DNA from 2 places in the Streptomyces sp. NPDC047525 genome. Region 1 is predicted to be linked to the other one. Evidence: riboswitches for the same ligand, from Rfam matches in the RefSeq annotation. Region 1 holds a riboswitch; the other holds the start of a gene.

Region 1 (7,558 bases):
CCCGTACTGAACGGCCAGGCGGACGCGCTCGATACGCACCGATGACGGGCTGAACACGCTGACCATGCGGCTGTCGCTGCCCTGCGGCAGCTTGGCCACGCGGGCGGCTTCCTTCTCGGCGTGCGCCATCAACGCAGCTGCCCGCTCATAGTCGTTGCTGCGCGCGGCCGACGTGGCGGCGGACATGGTGAGCGCACCCCAGACCTTCAGCCCGTCAGCGGTCCCCGTGTGCCCGCTGTCCTTGGTGTCGTCGGCGGCGTGCAGGGCGATGCTCAGGGCGTCCCCGAGGCGCCCTTGCCGCTGGTAGGTCCACGCAACGGAGTTGACGATCATAGGGCGTAGCAGGGGGTCGGAAGATCGCCCCGCGGCGTCTATGGCGCGCTCCAAACTGATGAGCGCGAGGTCCGTCTTCCCCATGCGCACGGCGACGTGCCCGGCGAGCTGGAGGACCTTGCCCAGCGCTGCGAAACCGACTCCCCGATCATCGTCGTTGCTCGACACCGTGGCCGTCTGCGCGTCCGAGATCATGTCCGGCAGCACCTGCATCACCGTGTCGAACTCAGCGGAGTGGTACTGCGTCCAGCCATCCGCGATCCGCTCACGGAGGGCGGCCAGCGAGAAGCCGGGCTCTGGTGGCTTCGGCTCCGGTCCCCAGAGCGCCGGCATGATGGCGCGGCGCACCGCGACGAAGCGCGGCCCGTCGTTCTCTCCCGTCGAGGCGACGGCAGGAGGGTCCCCCAGAAGCGTCGTCAGCTCCACGCCGAGGCCGTTCGCCAAGGCGTGAAGCGTGGGCAAGCGTGCCGAGTGCTTGCGGCGCTGCTCAAGCTGACGGATTACATCAACGGACACGTCCGAGCGCTCGGCCAATTCCTCTTGCGTCAGGCTGGCTAGACGGCGCAAGCGGCGAAGAGTCCGCCCCAGATCTTCGTTTGCCACGCTGCCACCGTACGCGGTTCAACTCCCGGCCACGGAATGGATCGTCGAGCTGCATGGCATGGCTTGCACCGCAGATGACACGGTGGTGGAGTTCGCCATTGGCGTTCATGCGGCCACGCCCTTCGCGTGGTCCAACGACTTCAAGGCGCCCGACTCGGCGCAGGGAAGAAGGCGATAAGGCGTGATCTCCGCCCAGGCGTGGGCCGATGCGCAGGAACTGTGGGACTTCCAGCAGATGGGCCACGAACCCCGGCGATGCTCGGTGGCGATCGGGCTCGGCAGTCACGATCTCGGCGTCGCTGACGTCACGGCTGACCTGTATCACCGAGGCCTGGCTCCGCTGATCGTCTTCACCGGGGCCACCAGCCGTACGACGCGAGAGGCGATGCCCAAAGGCGAGGCCGAGCACTATCGCGAGCGGGCCTTGGAGCTCGGAGTACCGGCAGACGCGGTCCTCGTCGAGCCGCACGCTCGCAACACGGGCGAGAACATCACGCTGTCACGGGCCTTGCTGGAAGAGCGCGGGGTGCCCGTGGAATCTGCGCTACTGGTTAGTAAGCCGTACGAAGAGCGCCGTTCCCACGCCACGGCGTGCAAGGTCTGGCCGGACGTGACGTGGGTGAGTGCGTCGACGGCCATGACGCTCGCGGAGTACGTCGACTCGATCCAGGATGCGCGACTCGTCATCGACATGCTTGTCGGGGCGCAACAGCGGCTCATGATCTATCCCGAGCACGGGTTTGTGATCGAGCAGCAGGTTCCCCAGGGCGTGGAGGCTGCGTACCAACGCTTGCGAGGGGCGGGCTTCACAAGCCGCCTCCTGCAGGATGTGTCGAGCAAGAGTTGACCGGTAACGGGGCTCCTCTCGCCTGGCCCAGGGGTAGTCGCTGGCGCTCTGCGACCCGACCAGATCGTCTGGGTCCCGTTCGCTGCCCTTCCTTGAAGCTCTCAGAGAGGGTTCGCTAAGCGGTCCGGTGTCAGTCCCTCAGTAGGCCAATCACACGTGGCAGCCATCACATTCGCGCTAGCATTGAAGAGTCGAGTCAGCTGACTTCCTGCGAATTCACCGTTGCTGTGCCTTTCGCTCCTTCTGAGGGATGCTCCATGGCCATTAGATCGTTCGACATCCAATCGATTCGTGGCCTGGCGCGAGCGCAGGCTGACGAACTACCAAACTTGGTCGCGATTGCGGGACCAAATGGAGCTGGAAAGTCCACTCTACTGGAAGGCATCAGAACCCATAGGGCAAGTCTGCTCGAACCCGGCTCGGATTTGCTCTATGTGGGACCTCACAGGACTTGGCGAAGCAGTCAGCTTTCTGAGTTTCACGTTATTGGGTTCCCCTTCGAGTTTCAGGATATTTTGAAGTCGGAATCTATCCCGAACTACCAATATGGCGCACCGAACGGTCTTCATTTTCTGCCAGGGCTAGGGCGCAATGCTAGCTCGGCAGATGACTCCAACGCTCTAGCAAAGACTGCCATTGTCCGGCTGAATAATCAGCAACGTGAATTGGTGCACTCTCAATTCGAGGCGCAGGGTGGGCAAGTTTCTAAGGGTACGGTTCCAGACCTGCTGCTGCCGCTAAAGCAACTGGTGTCTATCCTCCTCCCGCACCTAACGCTTTCCCGCATCGACACCTCGAATGTTCAAAACATTAGAGTAGTCTTCAAGCGCTCAGATCTGGAGCAAGGGCCCGAGTTTGATATTGATGACTTGTCGTCTGGGGAGAAGGCGGCAATCTCGCTCTTCCTCCCATTTGTGGAGCGCGAGGCCAAAGTTCTGACCGGCTGCACCTATCCGGACGACCCGAATATTGTCCCAATTACTTTGGTTTTGGATGAGCCTGAAATTCATCTTCATCCACTATTGCAACTAAACGTACTTGAGTACATGCGAACTATTGCGCGTGAAGCGCGTGCGCAGTTCATTTTCGCTACGCAGTCTCCCGTTTTTCTTGACGCTCTCCAGGATGACGAACTTTACGTACTTTCTCCACCTGGTTATGTAGGAGATAATCAGTTGTCCAGGCTCAGTTCTACTGCGGAGCGCCTTGAGGTAGCGCGAGGTCTTACTGGCAGTACACACATGCTGACCCGCGGAAAGCCGATCGTCTTTGTTGAGGGGGAGTCCAGCGTAACCGGAAATAAATCCGCGGTGACAGACGAAAGGTTGATGAAGCTTCTTATCCCGGAGGTTGAGCACTGGGCGGTCGCTCCAGCGAGAAGTCGAAAGGAGGTGGTTAGTGCCACCAAATCTCTCCGCGGAGCTTCGCTGCACCTTCCCGGAATGCCGGTTTTTGGCCTCGTGGACTCAGATACTTCAGCATCAGGTATCCCTGATTTTGTTGTCGCCTGGCCCGTCGCGATGATTGAGAATTTACTTCTAGATGCAGAGCAGTTGTGGGAGCTCTTGAAGGATCACGGCCCAACAGTCGGGCTTTCCTCGCTGGCCGACGTGAGAGCATCTCTTGATGCTATTGCCTCATGTCGAGTGGAGGAGGAGGTGCGGCTTCGAATTCGTGCCGCCATGCCAGGGGCATGGATTACGACAGACAAAGTGGATCCAGATCAGGCAATCGAAGATATCGAAGATCAAGTCGCTAGCTTGAAAGCTAAGATCGCAGAGCAGAATCTACCGGATTTGACGGATTCGATTAGGGTTAGAGTAGGGGAAATCCTTAGTTCTGGAAAGGCGTTAGAGCTTTTTCACGGTAAGTCCATCCTAAAAGAATTCTATAAAAAGAATTCTTTGTCGAAGGTGTTCAGCTTCGACGGGTTCCGCGTCGCATCCGCGCAATGCTCTGCGAAGGGGGAGCGTCTCAAGCTGTTGACTGCACCCGCCATCAATCAAATCCGCTTGTATATTCCCTCTACTGGTGTAGAGGTCGCGACACGAGGAGCCCCCTCTGTCGAGCGAGATAAGTTGATCGGCGAGTTGCGGAAGCATCGCTCTGCGTGGGAAAGTGGAAATCCTACTCCTGAAGGTCGCGAACACTTGCGCCAGTCACTCGCACACTATGCAAAGACGCAGGAGCCAAAGATTGCCGCTGAGATATTTAGTCTCGCCAATGAAGTAGGAACTCCATAGCGAGTGCACGCATGTGAAGTATGGGTTCCTGTCTCGAAGGTCGAGTCACTGCGGACGAGCTCTGAGAGTGGCCTCGCCAAATCGGGACAGGAAACGCCCTGTTGTCAGCGGGCGTTCGGCGTGGCACCCAAGAGTGGTGACAGGCGTCTCACCTCCAGGGGCCGACCGCTGCGCTTTCTCCGTGACCCACTTCGCCTCTGGCACAGGTCAGCCTGCGAAGGGCCGGGCCGTCCCTGGGCCGTCCAAGGGGGGCCCACACCCACCAGCGGTGACCAACAACGACCACCACCCATAGGCCGTGACCTGGCCGGGCCCCCGGCGTCTGCGACACTGGATGGACCATGCCTGTACCCGGAGAACTCACCTTCGTCGCGCCCCGCGGAGCCAAGAAGCCGCCGCGGCATCTCGCCGACCTCACGCCCGCCGAGCGCAAGGAAGCCGTCGCCGCTGTCGGCGAGAAACCGTTTCGCGCCAAGCAGCTCTCGCAGCACTACTTCGCGCGGTACGCGCACGACCCGGAGCAGTGGACCGACATTCCCGCCGGTTCGCGGGGCAAGCTGCAGGAGGCGCTGCTTCCTGAGCTGATGTCCGTGGTGCGGCACATCAGCTGTGACGACGACACCACGCGCAAGACGCTGTGGCGCCTCTTCGACGGGACGCTCGTCGAGTCCGTGCTCATGCGCTATCCGGACCGCGTGACGATGTGCATCTCGTCGCAGGCCGGATGCGGGATGAACTGTCCGTTCTGTGCCACGGGGCAGGCCGGTCTTGACCGGAATCTGTCGACCGCCGAGATCGTGCACCAGATCGTCGACGGCATGCGTGCGTTGCGGGACGGGGAGATTCCGGGCGGGCCCGCCCGGCTCTCCAACATCGTTTTCATGGGGATGGGCGAGCCGCTCGCCAACTACAACCGCGTGACCGGAGCCATCCGCCGGCTGACGGACCCCGAGCCCGACGGGGTCGGACTCTCGCAGCGTGGGATCACCGTTTCGACCGTCGGCCTGGTGCCCGCCATCCACCGGTTCGCCGACGAGGGCTTCAAGTGCCGCCTCGCCATCTCGCTGCACGCGCCCGACGACGAGCTCCGCGACACCCTCGTACCCGTCAATACGCGGTGGAACGTGCGGGAAGTGCTGGATGCAGGCTGGGAGTACGCGGCCAAGTCCGGGCGCCGGCTGTCCATCGAGTACGCGCTGATCCGCGACATCAACGACCACGCGTGGCGCGGTGACCGGCTCGGGCGGCTGCTCAAGAACAAGCCCGTGCACGTGAACCTGATCCCGCTGAACCCGACGCCGGGTTCGAAGTGGACGGCATCCCGGCCGGAGGACGAGAAGGCCTTTGTGGATGCCATCGCCGCTCATGGGGTGCCTGTCACGGTTCGTGACACCCGTGGCCAGGAGATCGACGGGGCGTGCGGTCAGCTCGCCGCGTCCGAGCGTTAGGCTGGCCGAAACACAACTTCATAGCCGGAACACATCTTCATATTCCGACAGGGGAGCGCCACAGCGCTGAGAGTGCGGCAGCCAAGGACAGGTTGGCCGCAGACCCTCTGAACCTTGCCCGGGTCATTCCGGGTAGGAAGTTCGGTCATCACTCAAGCTGTTGCGCCCTGCCCGCGGACCGGTCCGGTCCGCGGGCAGGGCCGCGTCTCTTCCTGGTCACTCCAGGAGGAATGAATTCAGTGAGCACCACCAAGAAGAAGGTCACGGTCACCGCGGTCGCCGTCGGTCTCGGGCTTGTCGCGCTCTCCGCCTGCGGCAGCGAGTCGGCGGGCAGCGGCGGCAAGGACGACTCCAAGAGCGTCACGCTCGTCAGCCATGACTCCTTCAACGTCTCCAAGGACGTACTGAAGGAGTTCGAGAAGCGGTCCGGCTACAAGGTCAATGTTCTCAAGGACGGGGATGCCGGCGCCGCCGTGAACAAGGCGATCCTCTCCAAGGACAACCCGCAGGGCGACGTCTTCTTCGGCGTCGACAACACCCTGCTCTCCCGCGCGCTCGACAACGGACTCTTCCAGTCCTACGAGGCCAAGGGCTTGGACCAGGTCAACTCGCAGTTCCGCGTTGATCAGGGCAAGCATCGGGTGACGCCCGTCGACAGCGGTGACATCTGCGTCAACTACGACAAGAAGTACTTCGCCGACAAGAAGCTGGCGCCGCCGAAGTCCTTCGAGGATCTGACCAAGCCCGCCTACAGGGATCTCCTTGTCACCGAGAACGTCGCCACCTCGTCGCCCGGTCTCGGGTTCCTGCTCGGTACCGCAGCCCAGTACGGCGACGGCGGCTGGCAGGGCTACTGGAAGAAGCTCAAGGCCAACGGCGTCAAGGTCGTCGACGGCTGGGAGCAGGCCTACAACGAGGAGTTCTCCGGGTCTGCCGGGGGGAAGAAGGCCAAGGGTGACCGGCCCCTCGTCGTCTCGTACGCCTCGTCGCCGCCCGTCGAGGTGCTCTACGCCAAGCCGCAGCCCAAGGAGGCGCCGACCGGCGTCGCGACCGGCACCTGCTTCCGGCAGGTCGAGTACGCGGGTCTGCTCAGCAACGCCAAGAACGAGAAGGGCGGCAAGGCGCTCCTCGACTTCCTGATCAGCACCAAGTTCCAGGACGACATGCCGCTGAACATGTTCGTGAACCCGGTGCGCGAGGACGCCGAGCTGCCCGAGCTGTTCGTCAAGCACGGCGTGACGATCGACAAGCCGGAGACCATGGCTCCGAAGAAGATCGCCGACAACCGCGAGCAGTGGGTCAAGTCGTGGACCTCGCTCGTACTGAAGTAGGCAAGTCCCGTAAGGGGCGTAAGGGGCTCTCGCGTGGGAGCGCGGCTCGGCTCGGCCTGATGGCCGTGCCCGTCGCGTTCTTCGCCGTCTTCTTCGCCTATCCGGTCGCCGCGATCGTCGCGCGCGGCCTGAAGGTGGGCGGGGAGTGGCAGTTCGGGCGGATCGCCGATGTCCTCGCGCAGTCCGACGTCCGGCACGTGCTGTGGTTCACCACCTGGCAGGCGCTCGCGTCGACCGCGCTCACGCTGCTGATCGCGCTCCCCGGCGCGTACGTCTTCGCGCGCTTCGAGTTCAGGGGCAAGCAGATTCTGCGGGCGGTCGTCACGGTGCCGTTCGTGCTGCCGACGGTCGTCGTCGGGACCGCGTTCCTCGCGCTGCTCGGCCGCGGCGGTCTGCTCGACGAGATGTGGGGCGTGCGGCTCGACACGACCGTGTGGGCGATTCTGCTCGCGCACGTCTTCTTCAACTACGCCGTCGTCGTACGGACCGTCGGCGGGCTCTGGTCGCAGCTCGACCCGCGTCAGGAGGAGGCCGCGCGGATGCTCGGCGCCTCGCGGTGGACCGCCTGGCGGACGGTGACGCTGCCCGCGCTCGGTCCCGCGGTCGCCGCCGCCTCGCTCATGGTCTTCCTCTTCACCTTCACCTCCTTCGGCGTCGTGCAGATCCTCGGCGGACCCGCGTACTCGACGCTCGAAGTCGAGATCTACCGGCAGACCGCCCAGCTCCTCGACCTGTCGACGGCCGCCGTCCTGA
Region 2 (7,558 bases), on a different contig from region 1:
TCGGCATGACCTGTCGGCAGGACCTGACGCCGAGCAGTTGGCGGAGCGCCTCAGCGCACACTTGGTGAACGGCATCGATCACCTTGCGGACTCCGCTGGTTCCGCGAGCCTGATCGACTCACATTTCGACACCGGGCTTCTGGTGTTGCGTGCTCGCTGTGTCGTCGATCCCCGAGCGGCGGCGTCGGAGACGTGGGAGGCCACGGTCAATGCGATGCAGCTGGGGTCAGCCTTGTTCGCCGTGACGGCGGCGGGCGAGGGGTCCGTCGAGTGCCGTATCAACCGGAAGATGCGGACGCTTCCGGCCTTGGGCTTGATGCCAACTGCCGATGCGGGAAACTGGCTGATGGCGTTCTGGCTGGCCATCATCTGCCGTGATCAGCCGCGAATGACGCAGCTGTGCGAGATCCCCTTGGAGCGACTGCGCGCACGCGAGGGAAAGTACGACGAGTACATCTATCACTGGGTAGACACCCTGCAGACATACTGGCTGCGCCGGCCTGGGTTGGTGGAGAAACTCACCGCTACGTTCCAGGCGTCGGATCCTGCCGTCGCGCGAATCGCCCCGCGAGATCTATTGGACGGCCTGCTCTACCCACCGATCAACCTCTTTTACCACTTCGTGCGCAAGGACGAGGAGGGGTTCAGTCCCGCCCTATTGGAAGCCTTGAAGCTGCACAAGAGTTACTGGACGCTGAACGAGGATCGGGAAGCGGACATTGATGGAAGCGTCGCTTTGGGGCCGCTGGCTATCGCTTGCCTTGCCTACGACGGGGGAATTCCGATTGCCGTCGAGTCGGAGTACTTGCCGAAGCATCTGTTGCAGCACGGCTGGTTGGGCGAGTTCCCCACGTGACGCCGGTTAGCCGTCAGCGTCTCTCTCATGGACTTCCCGCTGACAGAGCCGCAGTTGAGCCCTTGGTTCCGGGCGGAGAGGCCGGGTGGCAGAAGGTCTCAGACTGCGACGGAGAGCAGGTCCACCACGAAGACGAGTGTCGAGCCCGCCGGGATCAACGGCGAGGGTGACTGGTTGCCGTAGCCGAGGCGCGGCGGAACGATGATCTCGCGCCGGCCGCCGACCTTCATCCCTCTGACACCGCGGTCCCAGCCCTTGATGACCTTGCCACCGCCCACGGCGAACTTGAACGACTGGCCCCGGTCCCACGAGGCGTCGAATTCCTTACCGGACTCGAAAGTGACCCCGACGTAGTGAACCCGGACAACCCTGCCCGGCTTCGCCTCAAGCCCGTCCCCCACCACGAGGTCACGGATGGTCAGTTCGGTGGGAGCCTCACCCTCCGGAAGGTCGATCCCAGGCTTCGACAGTTCACTCATAGCAGCCTCCTTCACTCACCGTTGAAAGTCCTCACACAAGCCCTGGCAGAGGCCGACCGCCTCCCACTCGCGGCGCAATTCGACGTAGACCAGCGTCGCGTTCGCGTCCAGGGCGTCCCACACTAGCTCCGCGACGGCAGCGATCTGGGTCATACCGGAGTGTGTTCCGCATGCACGACGGGACATGGCTGGTGAAGGTGAAAAGCGGCTACGACGAGACGCACTTCCGCGTAAGCACAGGCGAGCTTGTCCTCATGGAAGAGGAGATCAAGGGGCAGGATCCGCCCGCAACTTGCAGGAAGGGCCTCAAAGGGCTTTTCGGACGCTGAACTCCCCGGTCCGAGCGAGTCGACTGAAGCTGGCCCGACAAGCCCCGGAACACGCGGACACCGTTGCACAGCTCCACCGTTCGAGACGCCGCAGCGCAGGGGGGCGACCGGAGATGCATTACGGGACAGCCCTTAAGTGACTCGGCCGGGGCCGCGCACCTGCAGCGGACACTGGGGCCCCGGCATCCCGTCCTCCCCGCCCGCCCTAGGGGCGCCGCCCGCTCGCTCCATGGAGGGAAGACGAATGGGCGCGGGGACACCCGGGGAGCCATTGTGTCCCCGCGCCGTGCGGCCGCCGTCGATTTCCGACCATCGGTGGTGGCTGCACCCACCACCGGCCATCTCATCTCCCTCCTCACGGAGAGGAGAGAGTCCTTCTCCTACGGAGCGCGGAGAAGATGGCGGGCAGGAGCCTGCTCACCGCCCGGCATCCACCGGGCCGTCCGCGGCGAGGGCCGCGCGCAGCGCGCACAGACTGGCCAGGTCCGCGTCCCGCACGAACCGCTCCATCAACACGCCGGCCCGCCAGTAGCTCACCTCACGGACCGCATCCACGATCTCCGCGATCACCGCGCCCTGTTCAGCCGACGAAGCCCTCATCAGGACACCTTCTCCAAGGGAAGGGAGCACCAGAACCCGGAGGGATCCCACCCCCCACTCTCCTCCCTCCGACGGGCCGATTACCGGAATGGGCCCTGCTAGTTGCCACGTTGGCGTACGCGGATCACGAACCGGCACTTACCTTGCCGTTCAACCTCGGCGTGAGGTGAGTCGAGCGAGTGACTCCGTGGGCCAGCAGAGCCACTCGAGAAGAGGGCTAGTGACCACGAACCAGTGGACGCTGATTAGGCCTTGCTTCTTGTCCAGGATCAGTGGGGCTTCATCCCGGTAGACGTAGCGGAGGTATCGGCGACGGACCAGCGCTCCGGCTATCAGAAGCACTGGCGAGGCCACAAGGATGGCCACCGGGACCGAGGTCCTTGCGGTGGCGAGCTTCGCCTTCTCCTCGTATCGCATGCGCTCAGTGTGCTGATTGGAGCAGCACTGTCGTTGCCCGTCTTTCGGAGCGCGCTCGGCGCTCCAGCGGGATCTCGCACAGCTGCTGCCATCTGCTGCTCGCGGCAGATGACAGCCGGCCAGAATGCCTCCAACCAGGTGCCCGCATCTGCTGACGGCCTCGAGCCGATGGCTCGCAGGCTGCGCGCCATGCGGTCGATGACGCATTCCTGGGCCCGTGCTCATCGGCGAAGGCCGTGACGGTCGGGCTCGACGTGGCCGCCGTCGGCCTGCCACACCGGTTCCGCGTAGATCTCTGCGCCAATCGTAGGCAGATCTCCTTGGGGATGCCTTCGACGGCAGCCGCGCTGCCTGGTCGGCGAGCGGGGAAGCAGCAGCGGCATCTCGGCCCCGCTCCCCAGCACGCGCCAGGCGCCGCTCTTTCTGTCCGGGAGGTCGGCCTGGCAGGTTGGCACGTACCGGTCCAGGTGGCGATGCGGTGTCGCAGGAGGTCCAGTACCTGGGCATGGCCCTCCACCACACCGCTTGCGGCAGCAGTCGATGCGGACAGGTCTCGGCCTGGTGGCCAAGGGGTCCCTCGTCAGTTCCGCCAACAGATCCGTGTCGTTTCGTGAGGTACCCGAGTGCGAACTCCTGTTCCTGAAGGAGGTACATTGCGTAGCGACCACCGCGGGAGCTCGGGAGTAGCCGGGCTGAGAGGGCGGACGGGACTTGATCCCCTTTCCGCCGACCGCATGAACCTGGACCGGGTAATGCCGGCGTAGGAAGGGTGTTGACGATGGATACTGCCTCCGTACCTGCCCGGCACGGCACTGCCGTTTCCCGTGATGCCGTGGCGGATGTGATCGCGTCCCTGCGGACCTCCGCACCCCTTGTGCACTGCCTGACCAACGTCGTGGTGTCGCAGTTCACCGCGAACGTGCTGCTCGCGGCGGGGGCTGCCCCCGCGATGGTGCACAGCGCGGAGGAGGCCGGAGCGCTGGCCCGGGTGGCCGGGGGTGTCCTGGTCAACCTGGGAACGGTGACGTCCGTGACGGCGGCGGCGATGCGCGTCGCGGTCACAGAAGCGGCCGGGGCGGGGCGGCCGTGGGTGCTCGACCCGGTGGCGGTCGGCCCGCTGCCCTGGCGCACCGAGCTCGCCCACGAACTGCTGGAGAGCGCACCTCCGGCGGTCGTTCGCGGCAATGCTTCCGAGATCCTGGCCCTGGACGGCGGCACGGGCGGGCGCGGCGTGGACAGCACGGACGCCCCCGATGCCGCGCTGGCCGCGGCAGGCGCGCTGGCCCGGCGCTACGGCTGCGCGGTCGCGGTGAGCGGTCCGGAGGACGTCCTCACGGACGGGACGCGAGTGGTGCGCCTGGCCAACGGGCACCCGCTGCTGGCTCTGGTGACGGGAACGGGCTGCTCACTCGGCGCCCTGGTGGCCGCCTGCACAGCCGTCACCGGCGACGCTCTGCTGGCCGCCACTGCCGCGACCGGCCTGCTCACCGTGGCCGCGGAGGACGCCGCCACCCGCTCTGCGGGGCCCGGCACGTTCGCGGTCGCCCTGATCGACGCGCTGTACGAGCTCAGCCCTGAGCGGCTCGCCGAGGCTCTCAACCTGCGCTGAGCATGCGCGTACTGCGGGTCCTGCGTGAGCAGCGGCCTGGACACCACCCGCTGCAAAGGACCCGCCCGCCCTGGGGCGGCGCCCCCAGCACCGAGTCTGGCTGCCCTGTCCCCCATCTCGCGCCTGTGAACAACTCAAGGTCCGTGCACGTCAGGGCCTGCCCTTCCCCCGTACCTCCCGATGCGTTTCCCCCGCTTTTCCCCGGCCGGGAGACCCCAAGGAGTAACCCATGCGACCTCCTCTCGACCTGTCCCTGTATCTCGTGACCGACACCGGACTCTGCGGCCACCGCGGTGTCGGCCCTACCGTTGCAGCGGCCGTCAAGGGCGGCGTCACCGCCGTCCAGTTGCGTGATCCGGACGCGGACGCCCGCACGCTGTTCTCGCTCGGCCGGGTGATCCAGGCCGAACTCGCGGGCACTGGTGTCCCCTTGATCGTCAACGATCGCCTGGACGTGGCTGTCTGGCTGGACGCGGACGGCGTCCACCTCGGGCAGCGGGACGTCTCCCCCGAGACCGCCCGGTGCCAGCTCGGTCCCGATGCGTACATCGGCCTGTCCGTCAGCCGTCCCGAGCAGCTGGCGCACGTGCCGGACGCCGTCGACCACCTCGGTGTCGGTCCGGTGTTCCCGCAGTCCACCAAGCCGGACGCGGACGTCCCGCTCGGTCTGGGCGGCCTGGCCCAGATCGTTCGGGAGAGCCCGCTGCCCTGCGTGGCCATCGGCGGGATCGGCGTGTCCGAGGCCGCCGCGGTCATGGGAAGTGGCGCGGCCGGGATCGCTGTCGTCAGCGCGGTCTGCGGGCAGCCCGACCCCGAGGCCGCAGCCCGTTCCCTCGTTCGCACTCTGCGACAGGAGATCCCCGCGTGACCAGCCCGCCCATCGCCCTCAGCATCGCCGCCAGCGACCCCTCCGGCGGCGCCGGGATACAAGCCGACTTGAAGGCGTTCTCCGCCAACGGCGCCTACGGAACAGCAGTTCTGACCGCCCTGACCGCACAGAACACTCAAGGCGTCAGCGGCATCCATACCGTCCCCCCGGCGTTCGTCACCGAGCAGCTCGACACTCTGTTCGCCGACGTCCCGGTGGACGCCGTCAAGATCGGAATGCTGGCCGACGCCGCCATCGCCGAAGCCGTCGCAGAAGCCCTGGAGCGGCACCGCCCCCGGTATGTCGTCCTCGACCCCGTCATGGTCTCGACCAGCGGCCACCGCCTCCTCGAGGCCGATGCGGTGACGGTGCTGCGCGACCGTCTGCTGCCTCTCGCCGACCTCATCACGCCCAACCTCCCCGAGGCCGGCGACCTCCTCGGCACCGCCGCCGCAAGGAACCGCGCAGAAGCCATCGAGCAGGCCCACTCACTCCTCAAAACCGGCGCCAGGCGCGTCCTCCTCAAGGGCGGCCACCACACACACGACGCCGAGTCCGTAGACATCCTCGTCGACGCCACGGACGCCTCAGGCTCGGGCGTCACCGAGCTGTCCGCACCCCGCGTGAACACGCGCAACACCCATGGCACCGGCTGCACCCTCTCCGCCGCTATCGCCGCCCTGCGCCCGCAGCACGACGACTGGCACACCACCGTCAGTGCCGCGAAGGCGTACCTGACCGGGGCCCTGCGCGCGGCCGACACCCTGCATATCGGCCGCGGCCACGGACCCGTCCACCACTTCTACCAGTACTGGAGCTGAGCCCCATGACCACAACGTTCTGCGACGAGCTGTGGACGGCCACGGCCGAGATACGTGCGGCCATCGACAAGCTGCCGTTCGTCATCGCCCTCGGCGACGGCACCCTGGACCGGGAGAAGTTCGTCTACTACCTGGCCCAGGACGCCCACTACCTGCGCGGCTACGCCCGCGCGCTGGCCAGCGCCGCCGCGAAGGCGGACCGGCCGCAGGACATCGCGTTCTTCGCGAAGTCCGCCCACGACGCCGTGGTCGTCGAGAGCTCCCTGCACGAGAGCAACGTCGTCGACGTCGACGCCTGGACGCCCTCCCCCACCGGCACCGGATACACCTCCTACCTGCTCTCCGTGGCTCACACCCAGGGCTACCCGGAGCTGACCGCCGCGGTCCTGCCCTGCTTCTGGATCTACGCCGAGGTGGGCCGGGCGCTCCTCGAGACGGCAGGCGACCTCGCCACCCACCCCTACGGCGACTGGATCGGCACGTACGCCGACGAGGAGTTCGAAGCCGCCACCGAACACGCCCGGCAGATCGTCAACCGGCTTGCGGACCAGGCCGATCCGGCCACCCGCGCACGGATGCGTACGGCCTTCACCACCGCGTCCACCTGGGAGTGGATGTTCTGGGACGCCGCCTGGCGCATGGAGTCCTGGCCCGTCGGCGCCGCTCCTGTCCAGGTTTCGGAGCCCGCGAAGTGACGACCACCACCGACCCCACCACCCCGGGACCAGCCCCGGCGAACGAGGCGCCGCTCACCCTCGACCAGCCCACACCCAAGGTCCTGAGCGGCCTGGACCAAGGGACCTTCTGGGCCAACCTGGGCGTCAGCCTGCTCGGCTTCAGCGGCATGCTGGTCGTCCTCGACCCCCTTGGCACCGGCAGTCCGACCCTGTCGTTCGCAGCCGCCGTCACCGCGTCCGTCGTCGGCACCCTGATCGGCACCGCCGCCCTCGGCCTCGCCGCCATCACCGGGGCCCGCACCGGCGCGCCCTCGATGGTGCTGCTGCGCGGCCTGTTCGGCGCGAAGGCGTCCTACCTCCCCACCGTCCTCAACGTGCTGCAGATGGTCGGCTGGGCCGTCTTCGAGCTGGTGGTCATCTCCACCGGCCTGAAGATCCTGGCCCGCCAGGCCTTCGGCGACCCGGGACCCGGCTGGCTGTACGTACTCGTCGCGGGCGCGGTGACGACAGCGCTCACGCTGCGCCCGCTCGGCGCCCTGCGCATCATCCGCCGCTACGTCACCATCGCCGTCGTCCTGGCCATCTGCTACCTGGGCTGGGACCTGGCCGGTCGCGGCATTCCGATGGAGGGCGGCTCCTGGAAGGACTTCTGGTTCGCCGCCGACAGCGTGATCGCCGTGTCGATCTCCTGGCTGCCGCTGGTCGCCGACTACTCGCGGCACTCCCGCAGCGAGAAGGCGGCATTCGGCGGCCTGGTCGTGGGCCAGACCCTCGCGGGCGTCGCGGGCTCGGTCCTCGGCGTGGCCGCCCTCGCCATGATCGCGTTCGACACCACCGACCCGTACAAGGTCTTCGACCCTTTCACCGCCACCAGCGTCGGCGTGATCTGCTTCGGTGTCCTG

Evidence for each region. Region 1 has a riboswitch for thiamine pyrophosphate ahead of ABZ833_RS35980 (thiamine ABC transporter substrate-binding protein). Riboswitches for the same ligand answer to the same signal wherever they lie in the genome.
Region 2: linked by a shared signal. The riboswitch ahead of thiM (hydroxyethylthiazole kinase) and the one ahead of ABZ833_RS35980 (thiamine ABC transporter substrate-binding protein) in region 1 are both predicted to bind thiamine pyrophosphate.

What each region holds. Positions count from the first base shown of each region.
Region 1 is NZ_JBEYTL010000017.1:88,501-96,058, forward strand. It holds gene ABZ833_RS35955 (helix-turn-helix transcriptional regulator) at 1-936, opposite strand, end outside; partial or broken gene ABZ833_RS35960 (GntR family transcriptional regulator) at 953-1,114, shown strand; gene ABZ833_RS35965 (YdcF family protein) at 1,118-1,783, shown strand; gene ABZ833_RS35970 (AAA family ATPase) at 2,041-4,026, shown strand; gene rlmN (23S rRNA (adenine(2503)-C(2))-methyltransferase RlmN) at 4,368-5,474, shown strand; TPP riboswitch at 5,514-5,631, shown strand; gene ABZ833_RS35980 (thiamine ABC transporter substrate-binding protein) at 5,705-6,805, shown strand; gene ABZ833_RS35985 (iron ABC transporter permease) at 6,865-7,558, shown strand, end outside.
Region 2 is NZ_JBEYTL010000018.1:77,104-84,661, reverse strand. It holds gene ABZ833_RS36830 (immunity 49 family protein) at 1-856, shown strand, start outside; gene ABZ833_RS36825 (FKBP-type peptidyl-prolyl cis-trans isomerase) at 955-1,335, opposite strand; gene ABZ833_RS36820 (hypothetical protein) at 1,351-1,488, opposite strand; gene ABZ833_RS36815 (hypothetical protein) at 1,506-1,664, shown strand; gene ABZ833_RS36810 (hypothetical protein) at 2,082-2,264, opposite strand; TPP riboswitch at 3,341-3,466, shown strand; gene thiM (hydroxyethylthiazole kinase) at 3,514-4,290, shown strand; gene thiE (thiamine phosphate synthase) at 4,520-5,158, shown strand; gene thiD (bifunctional hydroxymethylpyrimidine kinase/phosphomethylpyrimidine kinase) at 5,155-5,979, shown strand; gene tenA (thiaminase II) at 5,985-6,674, shown strand; gene ABZ833_RS36785 (cytosine permease) at 6,671-7,558, shown strand, end outside.